DNA from 3 places in the Candidatus Pantoea soli genome. Region 3 is predicted to be linked to each of the others. Evidence: predicted binding sites of a transcription regulator. Region 3 holds the regulator's gene; each other region holds the start of a gene.
What was found. The regulator CRP, encoded in region 3, controls carbon source genes, mostly activating them, when cyclic AMP is high. The targets are predictions, from matches to a motif close to ATGTGANNNNNNTCACAT.
Positions count from the first base shown of each region.

Region 1 (8,037 bases), 400 kb from region 3:
CGTGCCGGCGGCTGCTGCGTGCTGACCTGATGCAGGTGCACATCCATCTGCGGATAAGGAATACCGATGCCGTGCGCATCCAGCGTACGTTTGAAGTTCTTCATCAGATCCCAGTAGACGTTCTGCAGATCGCCACTTTTGCTCCAGCAGCGCACCACAAAGTTCAGTGAAGAGGCAGCCAGTTCATTCAGGCCAATCTGGATACCCATCTCTTTCAGTACGCGCTCATCCGCTTCCACCACGTCACGCAGCAGGCCGATAACCTGATCCACATCGGCATCGTAGGCCACGCCGATAATAAATTCGTTACGGCGAATCGGCTCGCGTGAGAAGTTAATGATATTGCCGGCGATGATTTTGCCGTTTGGCACCACCACAATTTTGCCATCTGCGCTTTTCAGCGTTGTGGAGAAGATCTGCACATTCTGCACCGTCCCCATCACGCCGCCGAGATCGACAAACTCACCGGTTTTGAACGGACGGAAGGTGACCAGCAGCACGCCGGCCGCCAGATTAGACAGCGAGCCCTGCAGCGCCAGCCCCACCGCCAGACCGGCCGCACCCAGTACGGCGATCACCGAAGCGGTCTGCACGCCTACGCGCCCCAGCGCGGCTATCAGCGTAAAGGCAATGATGCCGTAACGCACCAGCGCGGAAAGGAAATCCGCCACCGTGGCGTCAATGTGGCGCGCCAGCAGCACGCGATTGACCGCGTTAGAGATGATACGGGCAACGAACATCCCGATGATGATGGTGATGATCGCCGCAACGATATTCACCGCATAGCTCAGGATCAGCGCCTGATTACGCACCAGCCAGCCGCCGGCGTTATGAATGCCATCAACGACATTTAAATCTTCCATTTGTTAGCCCTGTTGTTGAGTTTCCCGCAGGAAAGTACAAAAACTGCCAGATTTAATCCGACACTCCCGCTAACAAGGGTAAACAAAAATGGGACAGAGCGCCAAAAAAGCGCTGAATGGATTCACTTTTCCAGACCGGACGCATAAAAAAAGGCCCTTTCGGGCCTTTTTTGTACCGCAGGCAAAAATTACAGTACGTCGACAGCGTTCAGCTCTTTGAAAGCCTGCTCTAAACGCACAACCATGGAAGATTGTGCAGAGCGCAGCCAGACGCGTGGATCGTAGTATTTCTTGTTCGGGCTGTCCGGGCCGTTCGGGTTGCCCAGCTGCCCCTGCAGGAAGGCTTCGTTGGTTTTGTAGTACTGCAGGATGCCGTCCCAGGTTGCCCACTGGGTATCGGTATCGATGTTCATTTTGATCACGCCATAGCTGATCGACTCTTCAATTTCTGCCGCAGAAGAACCAGAGCCGCCGTGGAACACGAAGTCCAGCGCGTTGTGCGGCAGGCCGTGTTTTTCACAAACGTATTTCTGTGAATCGCGCAGGATGGTTGGGGTCAGCTTCACGTTGCCTGGCTTGTACACGCCGTGCACGTTACCAAAGGATGCAGCAATGGTGAAACGCGGGCTGATTTTGCTCAGCTCGGTGTAAGCGTAATCCACATCTTCTGGCTGGCTGTACAGTGCAGAGGCGTCAACGTGGCTGTTGTCCACGCCATCTTCTTCGCCACCGGTCACACCCAGTTCGATCTCCAGCGTCATGCCCATTTTGTCCATGCGCGCCAGATACTTGCTGCAGATTTCGATGTTTTCTTCCAGAGACTCTTCAGACAGGTCAATCATGTGTGAAGAGAACAGAGGCTTACCGGTTTTTTTGAAGTGCTCTTCGCCGGCATCCAGCAGGCCGTCGATCCACGGCAGCAGTTTTTTCGCGCAGTGGTCAGTGTGCAGGATCACCGGCACGCCATACTGTTCGGCCATCAGATGCACATGGTGCGCACCGGAAATGGCACCAAAAATGGCGGCGCCCTGAGGTTTGTCAGTTTTGAAGCCTTTACCGGCGATGAAGGCGGCACCGCCATTGGAGAACTGAACGATGACCGGCGCTTTAACTTTGGCCGCAGCTTCGAGTACCGCGTTGATGGAATCCGTGCCGACGCAGTTAACTGCAGGCAGAGCGAATTTGTTTTCTTTCGCTACTTTGAAGATCTTCTGAACGTCATCACCAGTGACAACGCCGGGTTTTACGAAATCAAAAATTTTAGACATGGTTGTGTCCTGTTTCGTTACCGTTCATCCCGCAGAGGGACGTCGATTTTTTGCCCGGAATGGGCAAGCCTTCAGACGGCGCAGCCGCGCCGCCCCCAAAAGTTACTGCTTCGCACGCTCTTCAAGCATGGCAACCGCAGGCAGTTTTTTGCCTTCCACGAACTCCAGGAAAGCGCCGCCGCCGGTAGAGATATAGGAGATCTTGTCTTCGATACCGAACAGGTCGATTGCCGCCAGGGTGTCACCGCCGCCGGCCACAGAGAAGGCATCACTGTCCGCGATCGCGTTAGCGATAATCTCGGTGCCTTTGCGGAAGTTAGGGAACTCAAACACGCCCACCGGACCGTTCCACAGGATGGTTTTCGCTTCTTTCAGCAGCTTCGCCATCGCCTGTGCGGTTTCATCACCGAAGTCCATAATTTCTTCGTTATCTGCCACTTCGGAAACCTTTTTCACGGTTGCCGGTGCAGTTTCAGAGAATTCCGTGCCGACGCGGGAGTCAACCGGAACCGGGATACCGTACTGATCGCGCAGGCCTTTGGCCGCTTCCACGAAGTCTGGTTCGTACAGGGATTTACCGACGTTGTTGTCGATCGCCACGAAGGTGTTAGCGATACCGCCGCCAACAATCACGGTGTCCGCGATTTTTACCAGCGACTGCAGCACATCAAATTTGGTCGAGACTTTGGAACCGCCCACTACCGCGACCAGCGGACGCTGTGGGTTGCTCATCACTTTACCCAGTGCTTCCAGCTCAGCGGACAGCAGCGGACCGGCACAGGCGATAGGTGCGTGCTTACCCACGCCGTGGGTAGAGGCCTGCGCGCGGTGCGCAGTACCAAACGCATCCATGACAAAGACGTCGCACAGTGCGGCATATTTCTTCGCCAGGGTTTCGTCGTCTTTTTTCTCGCCTTTGTTGAAGCGGACGTTTTCCAGCACCACCAGCTCACCGGCACCGACTTCCACGCCATCCAGGTACTCTTTCGCCAGCGTCACCTGGGTGCCGTTCAGCTTATCTTTCAGGTAGTTAACAACTGGCAGCAGGGAGAACTCTTCGTTGTATTCACCTTCAGTCGGACGACCAAGGTGTGAGGTAACCATCACTTTCGCGCCCTGTTTCAACGCCGCTTCGATGGTAGGCAGAGAAGCACGAATACGTGCGTCTGACGTCACTTTCCCTTCTTTCACTGGTACGTTGAGATCGGCGCGGATCAGAACGCGTTTACCAGCAAGATCCAGATCGGTCATCTTAATTACAGACATGGTGAACCCTCTCGTTGATTCTCATAAGTTTTGCCAGACGCAATCCGCGTCTTACCTGAAACCGCTTGCGGCCATTGCTAACGTGGTGTCGATCATGCGGTTAGCAAAGCCCCATTCGTTGTCACACCAGACCAGGGTTTTGATCAGGTGATGACCGCTGACCCGCGTCTGCGTGCCGTCCACTATGGCACTGTGCGGATCGTGGTTAAAATCTACTGAGACTAACGGTAATTCCGTATAGTCAACTATACCACGAAATGCCCCCTCTGACGCGTTTTGCAGCAGCGCGTTGACCTCGCACGCCCTGACGGCTTCACGTACTGAGACGCTTAAATCAATCGCTGTCACGTTGATAGTCGGCACGCGTACTGCAATCGCTTCAAAGCGATCGTTAAATTTCGGAAAAATACGGGTGATGCCTGCCGCCAGCCGCGTATCCACCGGAATAATGGACTGACTGGCTGCCCGCGTGCGGCGCAGGTCGCTGTGATAGGCATCAATCACCTGCTGATCGTGCATCGCGGAGTGAATCGTCGTAACCGTACCGGATTCAATGCCAAAGGCGTCATCCAGCAGTTTGATCACCGGGATAATGCAGTTGGTGGTGCAGGAGGCGTTAGAAACAATGCGATCGCTTTGCTGCAGCGCCTGTTCATTGACGCCAAACACCACGGTGGCGTCGAGATCGTTGCCGCCCGGATGCGAGAACAGCACCTTCTTTGCGCCAGCCAGCAGATGCGCTTCGCCGTCCGCCCGGCTGCCGTAGACGCCAGTGCAATCCAGCACGATATCCACATTCAGCTCCCGCCACGGTAGAGCCGCAATCTCTGCCAGATGCAGAATGCGAATGGTGTCATCGCCAACCAGCAGCTGGTCCCGTTCCTGCCGCACATCAAAGGCGAACCGGCCGTGGCTGGTATCGTATTTCAGCAGATGCGCCATGCCGGCGGCCTCTGCCAGTTCGTTGATGGCCACAACGGTGATTTCCGCGCGGCGACCGGTTTCATACAGTGCCCGCAATACATTGCGGCCGATACGGCCAAACCCATTGATGGCAATACGAATGGTCATCTTACTTCCTGCTACCACACCTGAAAAAACGTGCCAGATACCTTGAGCGTTTCACGCGGGTTTGTACAGGAAATTCTGGCGGCTCCGGCGCGATCGCGTCAGGCGGCTCACCGGCAACTGAAACGGTTCAGCTACAATAAAGCATGTGAGGAATAACAGGAATGATTGCGATCAACTGCGCTGCTGATTATTGGATCTGCGTCACAATTTTTCTGGAGGACATTATTACTGCAGGAATAATTGAACCGTTTCAGGTGAAGGGATAAAAAGGCTGATATCGTGCAGAGCGGTCAAATCCGCCGGCAGGGCTTTCGCGGTCGCGGCGTACATTATCGCCCCGGTTTAACGCGCAACGTTCACCTTAAAACGCGCCGCTGCAGAACGCAGCGGCGCAGAGGATCACGCGAAATTACAGGATGGATTTCGCGGTGTTAACAACGTTCTCAACCGTAAAGCCGAACTCTTTGAACAGCAGCTCTGCCGGGGCAGACTCACCAAATGTGGTCATGCCGACAATCGCACCGTGCAGGCCGGTGTACTTGAACCAGTAATCGGCGATGCCCGCTTCGATAGCCACGCGCGCGGCGACCGCTTTCGGCAGCACGGATTCGCGGTATGCCGCGTCCTGCTTGTCAAAGGCATCGGTAGACGGCATGGAAACCACGCGGACTTTGCGACCTTCAGCGGTCAGCTGCGCGTAAGCCGCTACCGCCAGTTCCACTTCGGAACCGGTGGCGATCAGGATCAGCTCTGGCGTGCCTTCACAGTCTTTCAGCACGTAACCGCCGCGCGCCACGTTTGCCAGCTGCGCCGGAGTACGCTCCTGCTGCGCCAGGTTCTGGCGGGAGAAGATCAGTGCGGAAGGCCCATCCACGCGCTCAATCGCGTACTTCCAGGCCACAGCGGATTCAACCTGGTCACAGGGACGCCACAGGCTCATGTTCGGCGTGGTACGCAGGCTGGCCATCTGCTCAACCGGCTGGTGGGTCGGGCCATCTTCGCCCAGACCGATTGAGTCATGGGTGTAGACCATAATCTGACGGATTTTCATCAGCGCGGCCATGCGGGCAGCGTTACGGGCGTATTCCACGAACATCAGGAAGGTGGCGGTGTACGGCAGGAAACCGCCGTGCAGCGCGATACCGTTCGCGATAGCGGTCATGCCAAATTCACGCACGCCGTAGTGGATATAGTTACCGGCTGCATCTTCGTTGATCGGTTTTGAGCCAGACCACATGGTGAGGTTGCTCGGTGCCAGGTCAGCAGAGCCGCCCAGATATTCCGGCAGCAGTTTACCGAACGCTTCGATGGCATTCTGCGAGGCTTTACGGCTGGCAATTTTCGCCGGGTTCGCCTGCAACTGCTCAATGAACTTCTGCGATTCGCTTTCCCAGTTAGCCGGCAGCGCATTGCGGGTACGGCGGGTGAACTCGTCAGCCAGCTCCGGGAAGGCGCTGGCGTAAGCGGCAAACTTCTCGTTCCAGGCGCGCTCTTTGGCCTGACCGGCCTCTTTCGCATCCCACTGCGCGTAGATCTCAGACGGGATCTCAAATGGCGCGTGGTTCCAGCCCAGCTGCTTACGGGTCAGGGCGATTTCGTCGTCGCCCAGCGGCGCGCCGTGGGAGTCGTGCGTGCCGGCTTTGTTTGGTGAACCAAAACCGATAACGGTTTTGCACATCAGCAGCGAAGGCTTATCGGTCACCGCTTTGGCTTCTTCCACCGCTTTTTTGATGGCGTCTGCGTCGTGGCCATCCACGCCGCGCACCACGTGCCAGCCGTAGGCTTCAAAACGGGCAGCGGTGTCGTCGGTGAACCAGCCGTCGATATGGCCATCAATTGAGATGCCGTTGTCGTCGTAGAACGCCACCAGCTTGCCCAGTTTCAGGGTACCGGCGATAGAGCACACCTCATGCGAGATGCCTTCCATCATGCAGCCGTCGCCCATGAACACATAGGTATGGTGGTCAACGATATCGTGGCCCGGACGGTTAAACTGCGCCGCCAGCGTGCGCTCGGCAATGGCGAAGCCAACCGCGTTAGCGATGCCCTGCCCCAGCGGGCCGGTGGTGGTTTCCACGCCGGCGGTGTAGCCGTATTCCGGGTGGCCTGGAGTTTTTGAATGCAGCTGACGGAAGTTCTGCAGCTCGCTCATCGGCAGATCGTAACCGGTGAGGTGCAGCAGGCTGTAAATCAGCATGGAGCCGTGACCGTTCGACAGCACAAAGCGGTCGCGGTCTGCCCACAGCGGGTTAGTCGGATTGTGGTTGAGGAAATCACGCCACAGCACTTCGGCGATGTCCGCCATGCCCATCGGGGCACCCGGATGTCCCGATTTCGCTTTCTGTACTGCATCCATACTTAACGCGCGAACGGCGTTGGCAAGCTCTTTACGAGAGGGCATCTTCTACTCCAGGTCGGATTAATGCTCCGCCACGCTTAACTTATTGTAATTAATCAGTTATAAGGCGAAGCGAGAAAAAAGTCGCACATCAATGTACATGAAAATAAGGGCAAAAGTACATGTGTCAGGGTGCTAAATCTGCGGGCAGAAGGTTGCAATTCCGCGCATGTCTGCTAGCCAGAATCGCTGTGGCACGCTATAACCAAAGCGTTTAAACACCTGCAACCGTTTTCGGGTGTTTGTTTAACGACTTGTTACGTAAAGGATGCTGATATGAAAGTACGCGCCACGATTCTGGCTCTGGGGATGGCTTCGCTGCTGAGCGGCTGCGAAGGGATGAATAACAGCGGTTTACTGCAGTCCGGCGCGCAGGCGTTTCAGGCTTATACGCTGAGCGATGCGCAGGTGAAGCAGTTGAGCGATCAATCCTGTGCGCAGATGGATAAGGATAATCAGGTGGCACCCGCCAGCAGCAGCTACCAGCAGCGGCTGAACAAAATCGCCGCCGCGCTGGGCGATAACATCAACGGTGTCCCGGCGAACTATAAAGTCTATATGACCAAAGATGTGAACGCGTGGGCCATGGCAAACGGCTGTATCCGCGTTTACAGCGGCCTGATGGACATGATGTCGGATAACGAAGTAGAAGGCGTGCTGGGCCATGAAATGGGCCACGTGGCGCTGGGCCATACGCGTAAAGCGATGCAGGTCGCGTTTGCGACCACCGCAGCGCGTAATGCGGCCGCTTCCGTTGGCGGCGTGATTGGTTCACTGTCGCAGTCGCAGCTGGGCGAGATGGGCGAAAAACTGGTTAATGCCCAGTTCTCTCAGACACAGGAGTCACAGGCGGATGACTACTCGTACGATCTGCTGAAAAAACGTGGCATCGATCCCACCGGTTTAGCCACCAGTTTTGAAAAGCTGGCGAAGCTGGATCAGGGACATCAGAGCTCCATGTTTGATTCGCACCCGGATTCTGCGGCCCGTGCGCAGCATATTCGTGAGCGTATTGCCGCTGACGCGAAAAAATAACAGCGCGGGGGCCATGGTGCCCCCGCCCTGCCCGTCAGCCTTTGTTCGCAGCCTGCACGTGCAGCATATCCAGCGCCAGCGTCGCCGCAGCCAGTGACGTCAGATCGGCGTGATCGTAACCTGGCGCCACTTCTAC
Region 1 covers NZ_CP032702.1:3,027,571-3,035,607, forward strand. The annotation lists gene mscS (small-conductance mechanosensitive channel MscS) at 1-863, opposite strand, end outside; gene fbaA (class II fructose-bisphosphate aldolase) at 1,052-2,131, opposite strand; gene pgk (phosphoglycerate kinase) at 2,234-3,397, opposite strand; gene epd (erythrose-4-phosphate dehydrogenase) at 3,449-4,468, opposite strand; gene tkt (transketolase) at 4,878-6,869, opposite strand; gene loiP (metalloprotease LoiP) at 7,143-7,901, shown strand; gene speB (agmatinase) at 7,936-8,037, opposite strand, start outside.
Region 1: a site for CRP is predicted at 4,658-4,675, ahead of epd (erythrose-4-phosphate dehydrogenase). Genes of this name have one in related genera too.

Region 2 (8,037 bases), 670 kb from region 3:
CACCCCTGCTGCCAGGCCGCCGATCGCGACTTTCAGGAATTCGACGCTGGCCCCGCCCCAGGTAAACACCATGGTGCCCATTGCAACCGCAACGGCAAACTTCAGTGACACCAGGCCCGAGGCGTCATTCATCAGCGCTTCGCCCTGCAGTATCGACATGATTTTTTTCGGGATGCGCCCTTCTCCGACAATACCGGAGAGCGCCACCGCATCGGTAGGCGACAGCACGGCCGCCAGCGCAAAGGCCGGAATCAGCGGAATGCCCGGCACCAGCCAGTAAATCAGGTAGCCGATACCCACAACGGTAATCAGCACCAGCACCAGCGCCAGGCCGAGGATCTCCCGTCCATGGCTGAGGAACTCATTGATCGGGGTTTTCCAGCCGTCCGCAAACAGCAGCGGCGGAATAAACAGCACCAGGAACAGTTCGGGATCAAAATCGACGTGCAGGCCGAATGTGGGCCACGCGAGCAGGGCCCCCGCCGCAATCTGGACCAGCGGCAGCGGAATCTGGAACGGCAGAATGCGCGCCGCAACGCCGGAGAGCGAGACCACCAGCGTCATAATGAGAATAGTAAAGAAGATTTCCATGCTTTCCTTAGGCGAATCGTAATGATTAAAGCGAAGTTGTTACGCTGGAAAGTGTAAAACAAAACGCCGCACTGCGGGGCAACCCGATGTGCGGCGCAGGTTCAGAAAGGGACGAATCCGCCGGGTCAGATGGCCCAGCCACCGGCATAGAAGGCCACCAGCGCCACCGCAATCACAACCGTGCCGGCGTTCAGCTTGCGCCACTCACCGGCAACCAGGCGGCCAATCACCAGCGAGGCAAAGCCCAGCATAATGCCGGTGACGATGTTGCAGGTGAGCACAATGAACACCGCCGTCAGCAGGCCCGCCATGGCATCAACAAAATCATCAAAGTCGATTTTCGCCACGTTGCTCAGCATCAGCAGTCCCACATACATCAGCGCCGGTGCCGTGGCATAAGACGGCACCAGATACGCCAGCGGGGACATAAACAGAATCAGCAGGAACAGCAGGCCCACCACGATGGCGGTCAGACCGGTTTTGCCACCGGCAGCGGTGCCAGCGGCGGATTCGATATACACCGCTGCCGGCGATGCGCCAACCAGTCCGGCGAACAGGCTGCTGAGGGAATCGCTGGTCAGCGCGCGACCGCCGTTGAGGATCTGCCCCTGATGATCCAGCAGGTTTGCCTGCCCTGCTACCGCGCGGATGGTGCCGGTGGCGTCAAACACCGCTGTCATCACCAGCGCCAGCACGCTCGGCAATACCATCGGCTGCAGCGCGCCCATGATATCCAGGCTGAACATGGCTGACTGACCGCTGGCATCTTTCAGGCTCGGAATGGCAAACAGGCCCTGGTATTTTACCGCCGGATCAAAAATCAGACCGATAACCGAAATGGCAATGATGGTCAGCAAAATGCCGCCGGGCACGCGACGCTTTTCAAGGCCAAAAATGGCCGCCAGCCCCACCAGCGCCATCATCACCGGGAACGAGGTAAAATGGCCCAGCGCCACTGGCAGGCCGGGCGCCGGGTTTTTCACGACCAGACCAATCCCGTCGGCGGCAATCAGCAGCAGAAACAGGCCGATGCCCACGCCGGTGCCGTGCGCAACGCCCATGGGCAGGTTGCGTAAGATCCAGGCCCGAATGCCGGTTACGGAGATCAGGGTAAACAGTAACCCCATCAGAAAGACGGCACCCAGCGCAACCGGCACGCTGATATGCTGCCCCAGCACCAGGCTGAAGGCGGTAAAAGCGGTCAGGGAGATAGCGCAGCCAATCGCCATCGGCAGATTGGCCCACAAGCCCATCAGCAGAGAGCCAAAGCTGGCGACCAGACAGGTTGAGACAAAGACCACGGAAGGTGAAAAGCCCGCTTTACTCAGCATGCCAGGCACCACGATGACGGAGTACACCATCGCTAAAAAGGTGGTGAGACCTGCCAGCACTTCCTGACGCACGCTGCTGCCGCGTGCTGAAATGCGGAACCAGGCGTCCAGTTTTCCACTGGCCGGGCGGGATTCGCCAGACATAATTTTTCCTCTGCGTTTTTTAAGATGTAAGTCGCCGCGCGACCGCCGTTTGCACAGATTCCTGGTGAGGGTTGCTCAGAGAGCACACAGGCAAACGATTACGCGGTCACGTATTCCCGTCAAAAAGGGGACGCGAAAAAAGGCAAACGATTATCTGGTCTTTGGGGCGGCGTTTTCAACCTTTAATCGCGGGCGTACGGGAGAATACAGCGGGTGCCAGCCGGTACGCAGCGGATTATGCAGCACGTGTGACCGGCTGGCATACCGGCCGGTCACCGCAGAAGAAACGGTTACTGGCTGAACTGAATCGGCCCACCCTGTTGCAGGGCGCGCTGCCACGCAGCACGCTGCTGCATCTCCTCCAGCCAGCGTGCGGTTGCCGGCATGGCGCTCAGGCTGCCGCGCATCTGCAGCGCCAGCAGCGGAAAACTCATCTGTACATCGGCAATGCTGAAGCGGGAACCGGCAAAAAAGGGATGCTGGCTCAGATGCTGCTCGATCACGCTGCCATGCAGCGCCAGCTGCTTATTCAGCCACGCCTTCTGGATGCCTTTGCTCATGGCAGCGCCGACCGGACGCAGCAGCCACGGCACCGGCTTCTTGCTCAGCTGCGCAAATACCAGCTTCATCACCAGCAGCGGCATCAGCGAACCCTCCGCGTAATGCAGCCAGTATCGTGCCTGTATCTGCTCGTCTTCATCATGCAGCGTCAGCAGTTGTTCGCTGTCGTACTTCAGCTGCAGGTATTCCAGAATGGCGCCGGATTCCGCCACCACGCGGTTACCGTCTGTGATCACCGGCGATTTCCCCAGCGGATGCACCTTCTTTAACGCCTCCGGGGCCAGCAGGGTATTTTCACGCTGATAGCGTTTAAGTTGATAAGGCACCGCCAGCTCTTCCAGCAGCCATAGCACGCGGTGTGAACGGGAATTTTCCAGATGATGAACAGTGATCATGCGCGGTTCCTTGCAGCTCAGGGGTTTTGCCAAGTATAGCGGATCAGCGTTTTTGCTCGTCCTGCTCCGGATCGAGCAGCACCGCACCGGACCCCTGCTGCGCCAGTCGGTCACCGGGATTGCGCAGCGGACAATCACGCATCGACAGGCAGCCGCAGCCGATGCAGCCATCCAGATCGTTACGCAGACGGGTAAGGGTTTCGATACGTTTATCCAGCTCTTCACGCCAGTGCCGGGTCAGCGCGTCCCACTCCTGCGTCGACATGCGCTTGTTCGCCGGCACATGCATCAGGCTGTCACTGACCGTCGCCAGTGGAATGCCTATGCGCTGGGCAATTTTAATGATCGCCACCCGGCGCAGGACGTCACGGCTGTAGCGGCGCTGGTTACCGCCATTGCGCGTGCTGAATATTAAGCCTTTGCTTTCATAAAAGTGCAGTGCGGAGACAGCCACGCCGCTGCGCTTCGCCACTTCGCCCGGTGTCAGCACCGGTTTCGGGTAATTGCGTTCTTTTTTCATTGCGGGCCTTTACCTCAAGTTAACTTGAGGAATTATACTCCAGCCCGACACAATTTCGAATTACACCAGGCGATAACCTTCAGAAGGATGAGGCTATGATGCAACAGGAAATCATTCATTCACTGACTAACTGGATCGATCAGAATCTGGATAAAGCACTGTCGATTGATGAAGTGGCGGCAAAATCGGGTTACTCAAAATGGCACCTGCAGCGTATGTTCCGTACCGTCACGAAACAAACGCTGGGTGGCTATATTCGCGAACGTCGCCTGACGCTGGCTGCCGAAGCTCTGCGCCAGACGCAGCGGCCGGTGTTTGATATTGCCATGCAGTACGGCTATGACTCGCAGCAAACCTTCTCGCGCGTGTTTCGCCGCCAGTTTTCCCAGACGCCAACCGCCTATCGTCACGCCATGCGCCGTCAGGCCATAGCGCAGCGTCCGCGCCTGGTTAACTTTGATTGCAATGATACGATGACCAGCTTCGCGCAGCGCACCACCGGTGAATGCTGCCCGCTGCGCTGATTCTCCTCTGCGCCCGCTACGGGCGCTCCCCGCTTTCGCTTTCCCCTTCTCTGCTTCGTTCACCTCTGCCATACCAGGTATAAATTTTGTTCAGATTTTCAAATCCAGTGATATAATGTGACCAAAGTCACACATTTCGCTGTATTAAGACGGCCGAAGGGTTTCCCCTGACCTTCCTTCTCTGCCGCCGGTGATGTCCATTGAATGTCAGGGATATTACTGATTGAACGAGGTTTGTTGCAGATGGCTACGTTAACCACCAGTCTCATTGTGATGCGCTGGGAGCTGCTCAGCGCAGTAATGATGTTTTTCGCCAGCACCCTGAAAATCAAGCTGCGCCAGAAGAGCCATCCGGTCATGGCGCTGCTGTGCGGCGGCATTGGGATTGGTATGTCCTGCTGGTTTGTCACCGGCCTGCTGGGCATTTCGCTGAGCATGGAAAATGTGAACCATTTTATGGAAATCACCAAAACCAGCTTTGTGGAGGCGATGAGCCAGGCACCTGCTGACTGGCCGATGCCCTGATTGCAGCCAATAAAAAACCCCGCTAAGCGGGGTTTTTTATTTTGCTGTGTGAGATCAAATTTTCTTCAATACGGCGGGAAGGCTGACTTCCGGTACCGCAACGCCCGGTCTCTGCGTACCGCGACGATCCTGAATCCACATATCACCCATCATCTGATTTAATCCGCGATCCAGTCCGGTAACCAGACCGGCGCCAGGCGTAAACGTCAGCTCGCCAAAGTAGATGCTTTCGCCATCGATGTACCAGTCAACGCGCACGTAATCGAAATCCGTCGCCAGCGTCTTGCTGAGCGCCAGCGCGTGCTCCAGCTGCGGCAGAATCGGCGTGACATCCAGCCCGGTGTCGCGAATTTTGTGATACGCCTCTTTGAGGTTGTTCACGTAGAAGTTCATCGACAGCAGCGGATTGCAGCGGTTGTAGATCACCTGCAGCACATACTCAAAGTTGCCATCTCGCTTGTTGAACATGTGGAATTTGTAGTCAATCGGCGCGGTTTTACCGTCACCAATGTACTTCTCCACCAGAATACGCGGCTTGATGTAGCGATAGTGAATTTCCCGCGCCTCGTTGGCAAAATCGGTTTTCAGCCAGCGATGGCAATCGCTGATAATCTGCTGCTTTTTCAGCGCATCCGGCTCTTCCAGCAGGATCTCAACCATGTTGGAGCCGTGATTGGGTTTGATAACCGTGTTCTTCCAGCTGGAGAGCGTATGCAGCGAGTGCGGATCGCTGGTCTCGTACACCAGAGGAATCAGGTATTCACTACCCACTTTCTCTGCGATGTATTCGCGCACGGAGTACTTGTCTGACAGGCGCCCGTAGTTCTGGTAATCACCGTAGACAAATTTGCGGTACAGCACCTTCTCATTGAATACTTTCGGCTCGCGCAGGTTTGGCAACTTGCGGAATTTGTGAAAGTAGTAGATGCGATCCTGATAGGCCCAGGGCATCTTCTTGATGAAGTACTGCACACTTTTTCTGAGTTCATCTTTAAATTTGAGCATTTCTGGCCTCATTTGTAGGTCTTGTAGTTGAGCGAGGAAACCTGGATCTTTTGAATGACGCCGTTTTTAAAGAAGTAATTCATTACGGTCAGGGACAGCAGCTCAGTGATGAAAACGCTCCAGGCGGCACCCATGATGCCGTAGCCCTGAATCAGCCAGTAAGACAGCGGCAGGCTGACCACCATCAGACAGATGATTTTTTTGAGCAGGTAGTTGAAGCCACCCTCTTTCACCATGTAGCGATAAGCTACGGTTCCCATTGCCGAGAAGCAGGTTGCTAACGACAGTAACGTAATGAGACTTCCGGACTGTGTGTACTCGTGACCATATAAAGCGATGATGATTTTTTCGCCGTACAAGGCGATCACCGCTAACAACAACAATGAAACTCCCATGACATAACCGTTCAGCCGCGCAGTCAGCTTGATGGCGGCCGCTCCGCGCTCGCGGAAAATCTCCGAGAAGCAGGAAGTGATGAGGGCAACCGGAATGAAAATCCACGATGCCGAAATGGTGTTGGCGGCGGCAAACAGCCCCAGATCGCGGGCGGATGCGATACCGGCCAGGAACATCTGCGCCGCTTTTACCTGTACCGAGATAAAGATGCTGGAGATAGCCAGCGGCAACCCGGCATACATCAGGTAGCGCAGATAGGTCGTGCGCTTCTCCTGCGGCGGGGCCAGATCCTGGTTTTCCCGGTAAAACCTGGCACGCTTGATGGCATACGGCACCAGCGTCACGACCACGATAGACACGGTCAGCCACAGCGGATTCAGGTGCAGCCAGGCGATGGTGAAGCTCAGGGCAAAGCCAAGCAGCAGCCCCGCCGAGTTGGCCACGGTATTCAGCCGTGAGGCCAGCCGGGCGTTGTTATAGACGCTGAACGTGTCCTGCGTAACGAATACCGACGAGATAAATGAGGCCAGCGCAAACGCGAGGAAGTTTTCCTGCATGTTGTACCAGACCCAAATCAATACCGGGATGGAGGTCAGCAGCAGCAGTACCATGCGCAGCGTGCGCGCCACGGTCATCAGCCGCAGTCCTTTGGGTGCACTTTTGCTGATGCGCTTAAACAGAATGGTTTCGGTGCCAAAAATCGCCACGGTCTGCACCATGGAGAACAGCGAGGTTGAAAACGCCATTTGCCCAAAAACAGTTGGGCCAAAGGCTTTAGCCACGTAGGAGGTCACAAATATGACGCCAAAAACCGAGACGATCTTCTCAGACATCATCCAGGCGGCATTCGACATTACGCTCAATTTCATTGACTGGTCCTTAGTATTACTTACAGCAACTGCTTTTCGGTACAACGTCCATGAAGTGAATTAACAAGCGCACAGTGGGCCTGACAAAATTTAATAACTTCAGACCAGGCTGGTCCGAAAAATGAGACTTACATCAGGGTTAAGCGAAAACATTCAGGAAAATTCCGATTAAATCTGGCGCGAAGTGCTCTGGATGTAAACGATTTCAACCTGAATTCAGGACAAAAGTTTACAGACATATCCTGTGATTTTAGCAAGCAGGCTATGCCGGATTTCCAATGATTGTCGTATTTTTCTGCATTTGGGATGGAATGAATTTATCGCAAAAACCCAAAGCCAGGAAGGCGTTCAATGGCATTCAGAATAAAATAAGATTTATCCCATGATGATATTTATTCCAAATATCTTAATTTAACCCTCGCAATTCAAATCGCGCACTTTAATACTGCATTAATACCGTTTTTGCAGTACCAGATATTAATACAGTAATTCTCATCCATTAATTGATAAGAAAGGTAAGAGCATTTATGAGAAAGTCACGATATAGCGAAGAGCAAATCACAAATGCCATTAAAGCTTCTGAAACGGGAGTGAAAGTCAGGGAGATTTGTGAAGAGCTGGGCATTTCGGAGGCAACCTTCTATAGCTGGAAGAAAAAGTTTTCCGGACTTTCCTCTGAGGAAGGCCGTCGGATCAAAGAGTTAGAAGACAAACTGCAGAATCTCACGCGTGAGCTTCAGACCCTGAGCTCCGACAAAGAGATGCTGCAAAGCGTGCTGAAAAACTTCTTTACCACGAATGAAAAGCGTCAGGCGGTTAACTTCCTGCAAACCACCTTCGACATCGGAACCCGTCGCAGCTGCCGCCTGCTGGATATCAGCCGCAGCGTTTACCACTATCCTTCAGGTTCAGATAATCGCTAACGCCCTTGATACCAATGTTATTTGACTTAATGCTGAGATTTGTTCTTACCAGAAGAGATGAAGATCATTTAATCCGGCTTTCGCCACATAACATTGCGCACCACTTTTTCCTGATGAATATTGTCACGGAATCGCTTCCTTTTTTGCGGTAAAATCGATTCACACCAGCAAAAGTCTCGCTCCGCACGCCCTTTAGACGCAGCCCAATCTCATTCCGGTGAGATTGGCGCTTCGTTTATTACTTTATCACTAT
Region 2 covers NZ_CP032702.1:338,608-346,644, reverse strand. The annotation lists gene D8B20_RS01545 (Na+/H+ antiporter) at 1-591, opposite strand, end outside; gene D8B20_RS01540 (NCS2 family permease) at 717-2,066, opposite strand; gene D8B20_RS01535 (glutathione S-transferase family protein) at 2,357-3,022, opposite strand; gene soxR (redox-sensitive transcriptional activator SoxR) at 3,066-3,542, opposite strand; gene soxS (superoxide response transcriptional regulator SoxS) at 3,638-4,066, shown strand; gene D8B20_RS01520 (YjcB family protein) at 4,310-4,591, shown strand; gene D8B20_RS01515 (ATP-grasp fold amidoligase family protein) at 4,646-5,596, opposite strand; gene D8B20_RS01510 (oligosaccharide flippase family protein) at 5,605-6,861, opposite strand; gene D8B20_RS01505 (transposase) at 7,389-7,784, shown strand.
Region 2: a site for CRP is predicted at 4,182-4,199, ahead of D8B20_RS01520 (YjcB family protein). Genes of this name have one in related genera too.

Region 3 (8,037 bases):
AATTTGATGACGCGATCACCGCCCGCGCTCACGGCTTTATTGATGCACGCGACTACTATCAGCGCGCCAGCGCCCTGCCGCTGCTGACCGGCGTACGCAAGCCGCTGCTGATCATTCATGCCAAAGACGATCCCTTTATGACGGAAGCGGTTATTCCGCAGCCGCAGCAGTTATCTGCCACAATTGACTATCAGCTGACGCAGCAGGGTGGACACGTCGGCTTTGTGGGTGGCAGCCTGCACAGACCGCAGATGTGGCTGGAGCAGCGCGTGCCGGACTGGCTCTCAACCTATCTGGATGTGTGATTGTGATTATTCCCTGGCAGGAACTTGAAGCGACAACGCTGGAAAACCTGATTGAAAGTTTTGTGCTGCGTGAAGGCACCGATTACGGCGAACAGGAGCGCAGCCTGGCGCAAAAAGTGGCTGATGTGCGCCGGCAGCTGGAACAGGGCGAGGTGGTGCTGGTGTGGTCGGAACTGCATGAGTCGGTCAATATTATGCCGCGGCGCGAATTTCGCGGCTGATGCGCCGCGCGGGAATTCGTGGTAACAATGCTCATCGCCGGACTTCACAGGGAGCACTGTTATGTCAGCCAGGCATCCAATCATTGCCGTCACCGGTTCCAGCGGAGCCGGTACCACCACCACCAGCCTCGCCTTCCGTAAGATTTTCCAGCAGCTGGATCTGCACGCCGCCGAAGTCGAAGGTGACAGCTTCCATCGCTATACCCGTCCGGAAATGGATATGGCGATCCGCAAAGCGCGCGATCTCGGGCGTCATATCAGCTACTTCGGCCCGGAGGCCAATGACTTTGCGCTGCTGGAGCAGACCTTCCGGGACTACGGTCAGAACGGTCACGGTCAGTCGCGCAAGTATCTGCATACCTATGACGAGGCGGTGCCGTGGAATCAGGTGCCGGGCACCTTCACGCCGTGGCAGCCGCTGCCGGAAAACACCGACGTGCTGTTTTATGAAGGGCTGCACGGCGGCGTCGTCACGCAGCAGAATAACGTCGCCGAGCATGTCGATCTGCTGGTCGGCGTAGTACCCATCGTTAACCTTGAGTGGATTCAGAAGCTGGTGCGCGATACCAGTGAACGTGGCCATTCACGCGAAGCGGTCATGGATTCGGTGGTGCGATCCATGGAGGATTACATCAACTACATCACGCCGCAGTTCTCGCGCACCCACCTTAACTTCCAGCGCGTGCCCACCGTGGATACCTCCAATCCGTTTGCCGCGCGCGAGATCCCCTCGCTGGATGAGAGCTTTGTGGTGATCCATTTTCGCGGGCTGGAAGGCATTGCCTTTCCTTATCTGCTGGCGATGATTCAGGGATCGTTCATTTCCCATATGAATACGCTGGTGGTACCGGGCGGCAAGATGGGGCTGGCGATGGAACTGATCATGACGCCGCTGGTGCAGCGGCTGATTGAGGGTAAACGCATTGAATGACCGCCGGGGTGGCGATGCCTGACGCAGGGTGACGTATTGCGCGTCGGGCATCGCACCGCGGCCGCTGGCTTACAACGCCTTCACTTCATAACTGTGGGTGATTTCCACGCCTTTACCCAGCATGATCGCCACCGAGCAGTACTTCTCAGCCGAGAGATCCACTGCGCGTGCCACTGCCTTATCGCTCAGCGCATGACCGCTGACGATAAAATGCAGGTTAATGTGTGTAAAAATGCGTGGCGCTTCTTCGCGCCGTTCCGAGGTGAGTTTCACCTCGCAGTCCGCCACGTCGTTACGCCCTTTCTGCAGGATTGACACCACGTCAATCGCGCTGCAGCCGCCGGCGGCCATCAGCACCATCTCCATCGGGCTGGGTGCTTTGTCGCCGGAATTCCCGTCCATTAATACCTGATGTCCGGATGAGGATTCTCCGAGAAAGGTTAACCCCTCAACCCATTTCACTCGTGCCTGCATATCTTTGTCTCCTGAAGCGGCGGTTTTGCCGCCAGAGTACGCTTTCACCTGGCAAACAGCAATCCGGACGCCTGCCCCTGCCGCTGAAGCGAGACAACACAAGACAGCCTGCAAAAGCTGTGCTACAAACAGAGCTGAAAATATTTTCGTCATTACAGACGAAGGCGGGACGAATCAAAAGCATCGCTTACGAATCCACCCCGAATAATTTTCCCTTACGGGAAACGCTTGACGATTTCACCGCCTGACAGGGAAAACTGCCCCCTGTGTTTTGGGCACGATTACAACAGAGGATAATAGCGAATGGTTCTCGGCAAACCGCAAACAGACCCTACACTCGAATGGTTCCTGTCCCATTGCCATATTCACAAATATCCATCCAAAAGCACCCTCATCCATCAGGGTGAGAAAGCGGAAACGCTGTACTACATCGTGAAAGGTTCCGTCGCGGTACTGATTAAAGATGAAGAAGGCAAAGAGATGATTCTCTCCTACCTCAACCAGGGAGATTTCATCGGCGAGCTCGGCCTGTTTGAAGAAGGCCAGGAGCGCAGTGCCTGGGTACGTGCGAAGACTGCCTGCGAAGTGGCTGAAATTTCCTACAAAAAATTCCGTCAGCTGATTCAGGTAAACCCGGATATTTTAATGCGCCTGTCGGCGCAGATGGCGCGTCGCCTGCAGGTGACTTCCGAAAAAGTAGGCAACCTTGCCTTCCTGGACGTCACCGGTCGTATCGCGCAAACGCTGCTCAACCTGGCAAAACAGCCCGATGCCATGACCCACCCGGACGGTATGCAAATTAAAATCACCCGTCAGGAAATTGGTCAGATCGTGGGCTGCTCACGCGAAACCGTGGGCCGTATCCTGAAAATGCTGGAAGATCAAAACCTGATCTCCGCACACGGTAAAACTATCGTCGTCTACGGCACCCGCTGATTTCTTCTCACCCACGGCGTAATGGCAACATTGCGCCGTTTTTATTTACGATGAGCTGATGTGGCGTCGAATCATCTATCATCCTGAGGTCAACTACGCGCTGCGGCAAACGCTGGTGCTGTGTCTGCCCGTGGCGCTCGGCTGGCTGGCGGGTGACCTGCAAAAAGGGCTGTTGTTCTCTCTGGTGCCGGCCTGCTGCAACATCGCCGGGCTGGATACCCCGCATAAGCGCTTCTTTAAGCGCCTGATTGTCGGCGGTGCGCTGTTCGCTACCGGCAGCTTTCTGATTCAGTATCTTACCGGGCTTAACGTGCCGCTGCCGCTGATCCTGCTGGTGCTGCCGCTGCTGGTTGGCGTAACCGGCGAAATCAGCCCGCTGCATGGCCGTCTGCTTCCCGGCACGCTGATTGCCGCCATCTTTACGCTCAGCCTCATTGGCCGCATGCCGATTTGGGTTCCACCGCTGCTCTACATTGGCGGCACGCTGTGGTACGGGCTGTTTAACTGGTTCTGGTTCTGGCTGTGGAAAGAGCAGCCGATGCGTGAAACCCTCAGCCTGCTGTATCACGAACTGGCGGATTACTGCGATGCCAAATATACGCTGCTGACCCAGCTGACCGATCCGGAAAAAGCGCTGCCGCCGCTGCTGGCGCGCCAGCAGAAAGCGGTCGATCTCATCACCACCTGTTATCAGCAGATGCACATGCTGTCAGCCAGTCGCGATAACAGCCATAAGCGCCTGACGCGTGCGTTTCAGGTGGCGCTGGATTTGCAGGAGCACATTTCAGTCAGCCTGCACCAGCCGGAAGAGGTGCAAAAACTGGTGGAGCAAAGCCACGCTGAAGCGGTGATTCGCTGGAACGCCCGCATCATCTCGGCGCGCCTGCGCGTGCTGGCCGACGCCATCCTTTACCATCAGTTAACCGGCCGTTTTGAGATGGAGAAGCCGCTCAGCGCACTGGAAAAGATTGCGCGTCAGCATCCGGATAACCCGGTGGGACATTTCTGCCTGTATCACTTCAGCCGCATCGCGCGCGTGCTGCGTACGCAGAAGCCGCTCTACACCCGCGATCTGATGGCCGACCGGCAGCGCCGTCTGCCGCTGCTGCCGGCGCTGCGCAGCTATCTGTCGCTGAAATCTTCAGCGCTGCGCACGGCGGCGCGCTTTGCCGTCATGCTGATGTTTGGCAGCGCGCTGGCGCTGTTCTTCAACATTCCCAAACCCTACTGGATTCTGATGACCATCCTGTTCGTCAGCCAGAATGGCTACAGCGCCACGCGGGTGCGTATTCAGCACCGTGCGCTGGGCACCTTTGCCGGGCTGCTGATTGCCGCGGCCTCGCTGCGGCTGGCGGTGCCGGAATCGATCGCCCTGCTGTTTATGCTGGTGATTACGCTTATCAGCTATCTGGTGACGCGCAAATATTATGGCTGGTCCATGATTGGCTTTACCGTCACGGCGGTGTATTCGCTGCAGCTGCTGTCGCTGAACGGCGCGCAGTTTCTGCTGCCGCGCATGATGGATACGCTGATGGGCTGCCTGATTGCCTTTGCGGGAATGATCTGGCTGTGGCCGCAGTGGCAGAGCGGCCTGCTGCGCCGCAACGCGCATGATGCGCTTGAGGCTTTTCAGGAGGCACTGCGCCTGCTACTGGGCCCGGAGCAGTCACCGCAAAAGCTGGCGGAACAGCGGGTCAAGGTCAATCAAGCGCATAACGCACTGTTCAACTCCCTGAATCAGGCCTCCAGCGAACCCGGTTTTAACGCGCAGTATCTGAAAGATATGCGGCTGTGGGTGACCCACAGCCAGTTCATTGTTGAGCACATCAATGCGATGACGATTCTGGCGCGCGAGCATACCATGCTGACCCCGACGCTGGCGGAGCGCTATCTGCAATCCTGTGAGATCGCGCTGCAGCGCTGTCAGCAGCGGCTTTCCTATGACGGCCCGGGCAGTGACACCAATATTCTGGAAGCACCGGATAGCCTGAGTGACGGGCCGGTGACGATTGTTGAACAGCATGTGAAGCGGATTCTGCAGCACCTGAGCGTGATGCATACTATCTCGTCTCTGGCGTGGAGCCAGCGCCCGCATCACGGTCGCTGGCTGAGTGCGATACGCCCGAAAGGCTAATCAGGCGGCCAGCACCTGCTGAATGGCGCGGGCAAACCGCGCCATTCCCTCTGCAATATCGGTGGGTTCAATTACCAGCGAAGGCGCAAAGCGGATAACATCGGTACCGGCCGTCAGCACCATGACGCCTGCAGCCGCAGCGGCGTTCAGAATATCGCGCGCTTTGCTGGCATGCTGCGGTTTCAGCACAGCACCGATCAGCAACCCTTTGCCCCGGATCTCACTGAAGATATCGTAATCGGCGTCTATTGCCTGCAGCGCCGTCACGAACTGCTGCCGACGCGTCTCCACGCCATTCAGTACCTCCGGCGTGTTAATGATATCCAGTGCGGTTTCGGCGACGGCGCAGGCCAGCGGATTACCGCCGTAGGTAGTGCCGTGTACGCCTGGCGCCATCACGGCGGCAATGGCGTCGGTAGTCAGCATCGCGCTGACCGGGAAGCCGCCGCCGAGTGCTTTGGCCGTGGTAATGATATCCGGCTGAATCGCATAGTGTTCATAAGCAAACAGCTTACCGCTGCGCCCCATACCACTTTGCACTTCATCCAGCACCAGCAGCGCATTGTGCTGGTCGCACAGCGCACGCAGCCCCTGCATAAATTCCGGCGTGGCGGGCATCACCCCGCCTTCTCCCTGAATGGGTTCCACGACGATGGCGCAGGTGTGGTCATCCATCACCGCTTTGACCGCGTCCAGATCGTTAAAAGGCACATGCACAATGTCGGCCGGCTTCGGGCCAAAGCCATCGGAGTACTTCGGCTGGCCGCCGACAGACACGGTAAACAGCGTGCGGCCGTGGAAGCCGTTGTGGAAAGCGATAATTTTGGTTTTAAACGGGCTGTGTTTTTTGCAGGCGTAATAGCGCGCCAGCTTAAACGCGGCTTCGTTGGCTTCCGCACCGGAATTGGCAAAAAACACCCGTTCAGCAAAAGTGGCCGCAATCAGCTTGCCTGCCAGACGCAGCGCCGGTTCGTTGGTGAACACGTTGCTGGTGTGCCACAGCGTTTCCCCCTGCCGGTGCAGCGTCTCCACCAGCGCCGGATGACAGTGTCCCAGGGCAGTCACAGCGATACCGCCGGAAAAGTCGATGTACTCTTTGCCCTGCTGATCCCATACGCGGCTGCCTTTGCCTTTCACCGGCACAAACTGCGCAGGTGCATAAACAGGCAAAATGACCTTATCGAAGGTTTCCCGGGTTACCGCTGGTTTTTCCGCTGCCATTGCTGACCTCATCAGGTTAATTATCGAACTGACGTGAAATTATAATCACGAAATATGCATAATAAATCACGCAATGGCAAACGGAAGTTACGTATTGAGGAAATTGGCCAGCAGCTGATGCCCCTGTTCACTGAGGATACTTTCCGGGTGGAACTGCACCCCTTCCAGCGCCAGCGTGCGGTGGCGAAAGCCCATGATCTCATCCGGCTCGCCGTCACGCAGGCTCCAGGCGGTGATCTCAAATTCAGCGGGCAGCGTATCGCGTGCCACAATCAGCGAATGGTAACGCGTGACGGTAAGCGGATTGGTTAACTGGCGGAAGACGCCCTGATTATTGTGCTGAATGACCGAAGTCTTGCCGTGCATTACCTGACGTGCGCGGATCACCTGCGCACCAAAGGCCTGAGCAATCGCCTGATGCCCGAGGCAGACGCCCAGTACCGGCAGGCGGCCGGCAAAGTGGCGGATAGCCGCCAGCGAAATGCCGGATTGATCCGGCGTGCACGGCCCCGGTGAAATCACCAGATGGCTGAGCGGCAGTGCCGCCATTTCTTCCAGCGTGATGGCATCATTGCGCACCACGCGCACGTCCGCGCCCAGTTCACAGAAATACTGGTAAAGATTCCAGGTGAAGGAGTCATAGTTGTCGATTAGCAGCAGCATAATGCCCTCAGGCCAGTAAAACCGCCGCTATTCTACGCATTTTACCGCGCCGGGCTCACCACTTTCGCAAACTGCGCGGTCAGAGGGGCCAGATCGCCCGCGACGCCGCTGACCAGCGCCGCCTGCCAGTTTTCGCGATCGGCCGCGTCCCAGTCCAGCAGGTAACCGGCATGCAGCGCCAGCTGTTCGAAGAAGATACGCTGCGCGCGGCCGTTGCCGGTACGGAACGGATGCAGCACGTCAATTTCGCAGTAGTAGTGCGCCAGCCGCGCGACAAATGTCTCCGGCGGCAGATTGGCCAGGCCCTGCTCCTCTTCCAGCGCACTCATCAGCGCGTTGCCCTCTTTCTCAATGTATTCGCAGTGGCAATAGGGCGTGTCGTCGCGCCAGATATCAATGGTGCGCAGCTCTCCTGCCCAGCTGTAGACATCCTGAAACAGGGTGCGGTGAATGTGACACAGGCGCGGCAGGCCAATCGCGCCCGAACCGAGCTCCAGCGTCGCCAGACGCGCCGCGCTGAATGCCAGCTCCGCTTTACGCAATTGCGCAGCATCGTGGATTTCCAGCCGGTTTTTCAGCACATCATCGTTGTGCCACAGATAGGGATCGCGCACCGCCAGGCTGTTATCCGCCATATTGCCTCCTCAGCGAAGCAAGGCGCTCTTCCGCCTGTTCCGCAGTGATGACGGCTTCATTAACGGTAAAACCGGCCAGCCTGCAGCTGGCCTGATAGCTGGCAGCGCGGCGCTGCTGCCACAGTGTGGCTTTCTGTTTTTCAGTGAGTTGGCTGGTCATAGCGCCTCCGGCAAACGGGAATTGCCCTAAGTATAAGAGCAAATGGCAGCTTTGCCGGAGCGCAGCCAGGCGCACCGGTGGGATCCGGCGCGCGCAGCCATTAAGGCAGGACTTTGGCAGCGGTGATCACCACCGGTTTAGAGGGCACGTTCTGATACGGGCCGACATCTTTCGTCGGTACCTGGGCGATCTTGTCGACCACGTCCATACCTTTCACCACTTTGCCAAACACCGCATAGCCGAAGTCACGCTGGCCGTGGTCAAGGAAGGCGTTATCCGCCACGTTCAGGAAGAACTGGCTGGTGGCACTGTCTTTCTCAGCCGTACGCGCCATGGAAATGGTGCCGCGCAGGTTGC
Region 3 covers NZ_CP032702.1:3,423,179-3,431,215, forward strand. The annotation lists gene D8B20_RS15905 (hydrolase) at 1-305, shown strand, start outside; gene D8B20_RS15910 (YheU family protein) at 308-526, shown strand; gene D8B20_RS15915 (phosphoribulokinase) at 588-1,457, shown strand; gene D8B20_RS15920 (OsmC family protein) at 1,527-1,931, opposite strand; gene crp (cAMP-activated global transcriptional regulator CRP) at 2,235-2,867, shown strand; gene D8B20_RS15930 (YccS/YhfK family putative transporter) at 2,926-5,001, shown strand; gene argD (bifunctional acetylornithine/succinyldiaminopimelate transaminase) at 5,002-6,222, opposite strand; gene D8B20_RS15940 (aminodeoxychorismate synthase component II) at 6,310-6,885, opposite strand; gene D8B20_RS15945 (putative adenosine monophosphate-protein transferase Fic) at 6,927-7,520, opposite strand; gene D8B20_RS15950 (YhfG family protein) at 7,510-7,680, opposite strand; gene ppiA (peptidylprolyl isomerase A) at 7,781-8,037, opposite strand, start outside.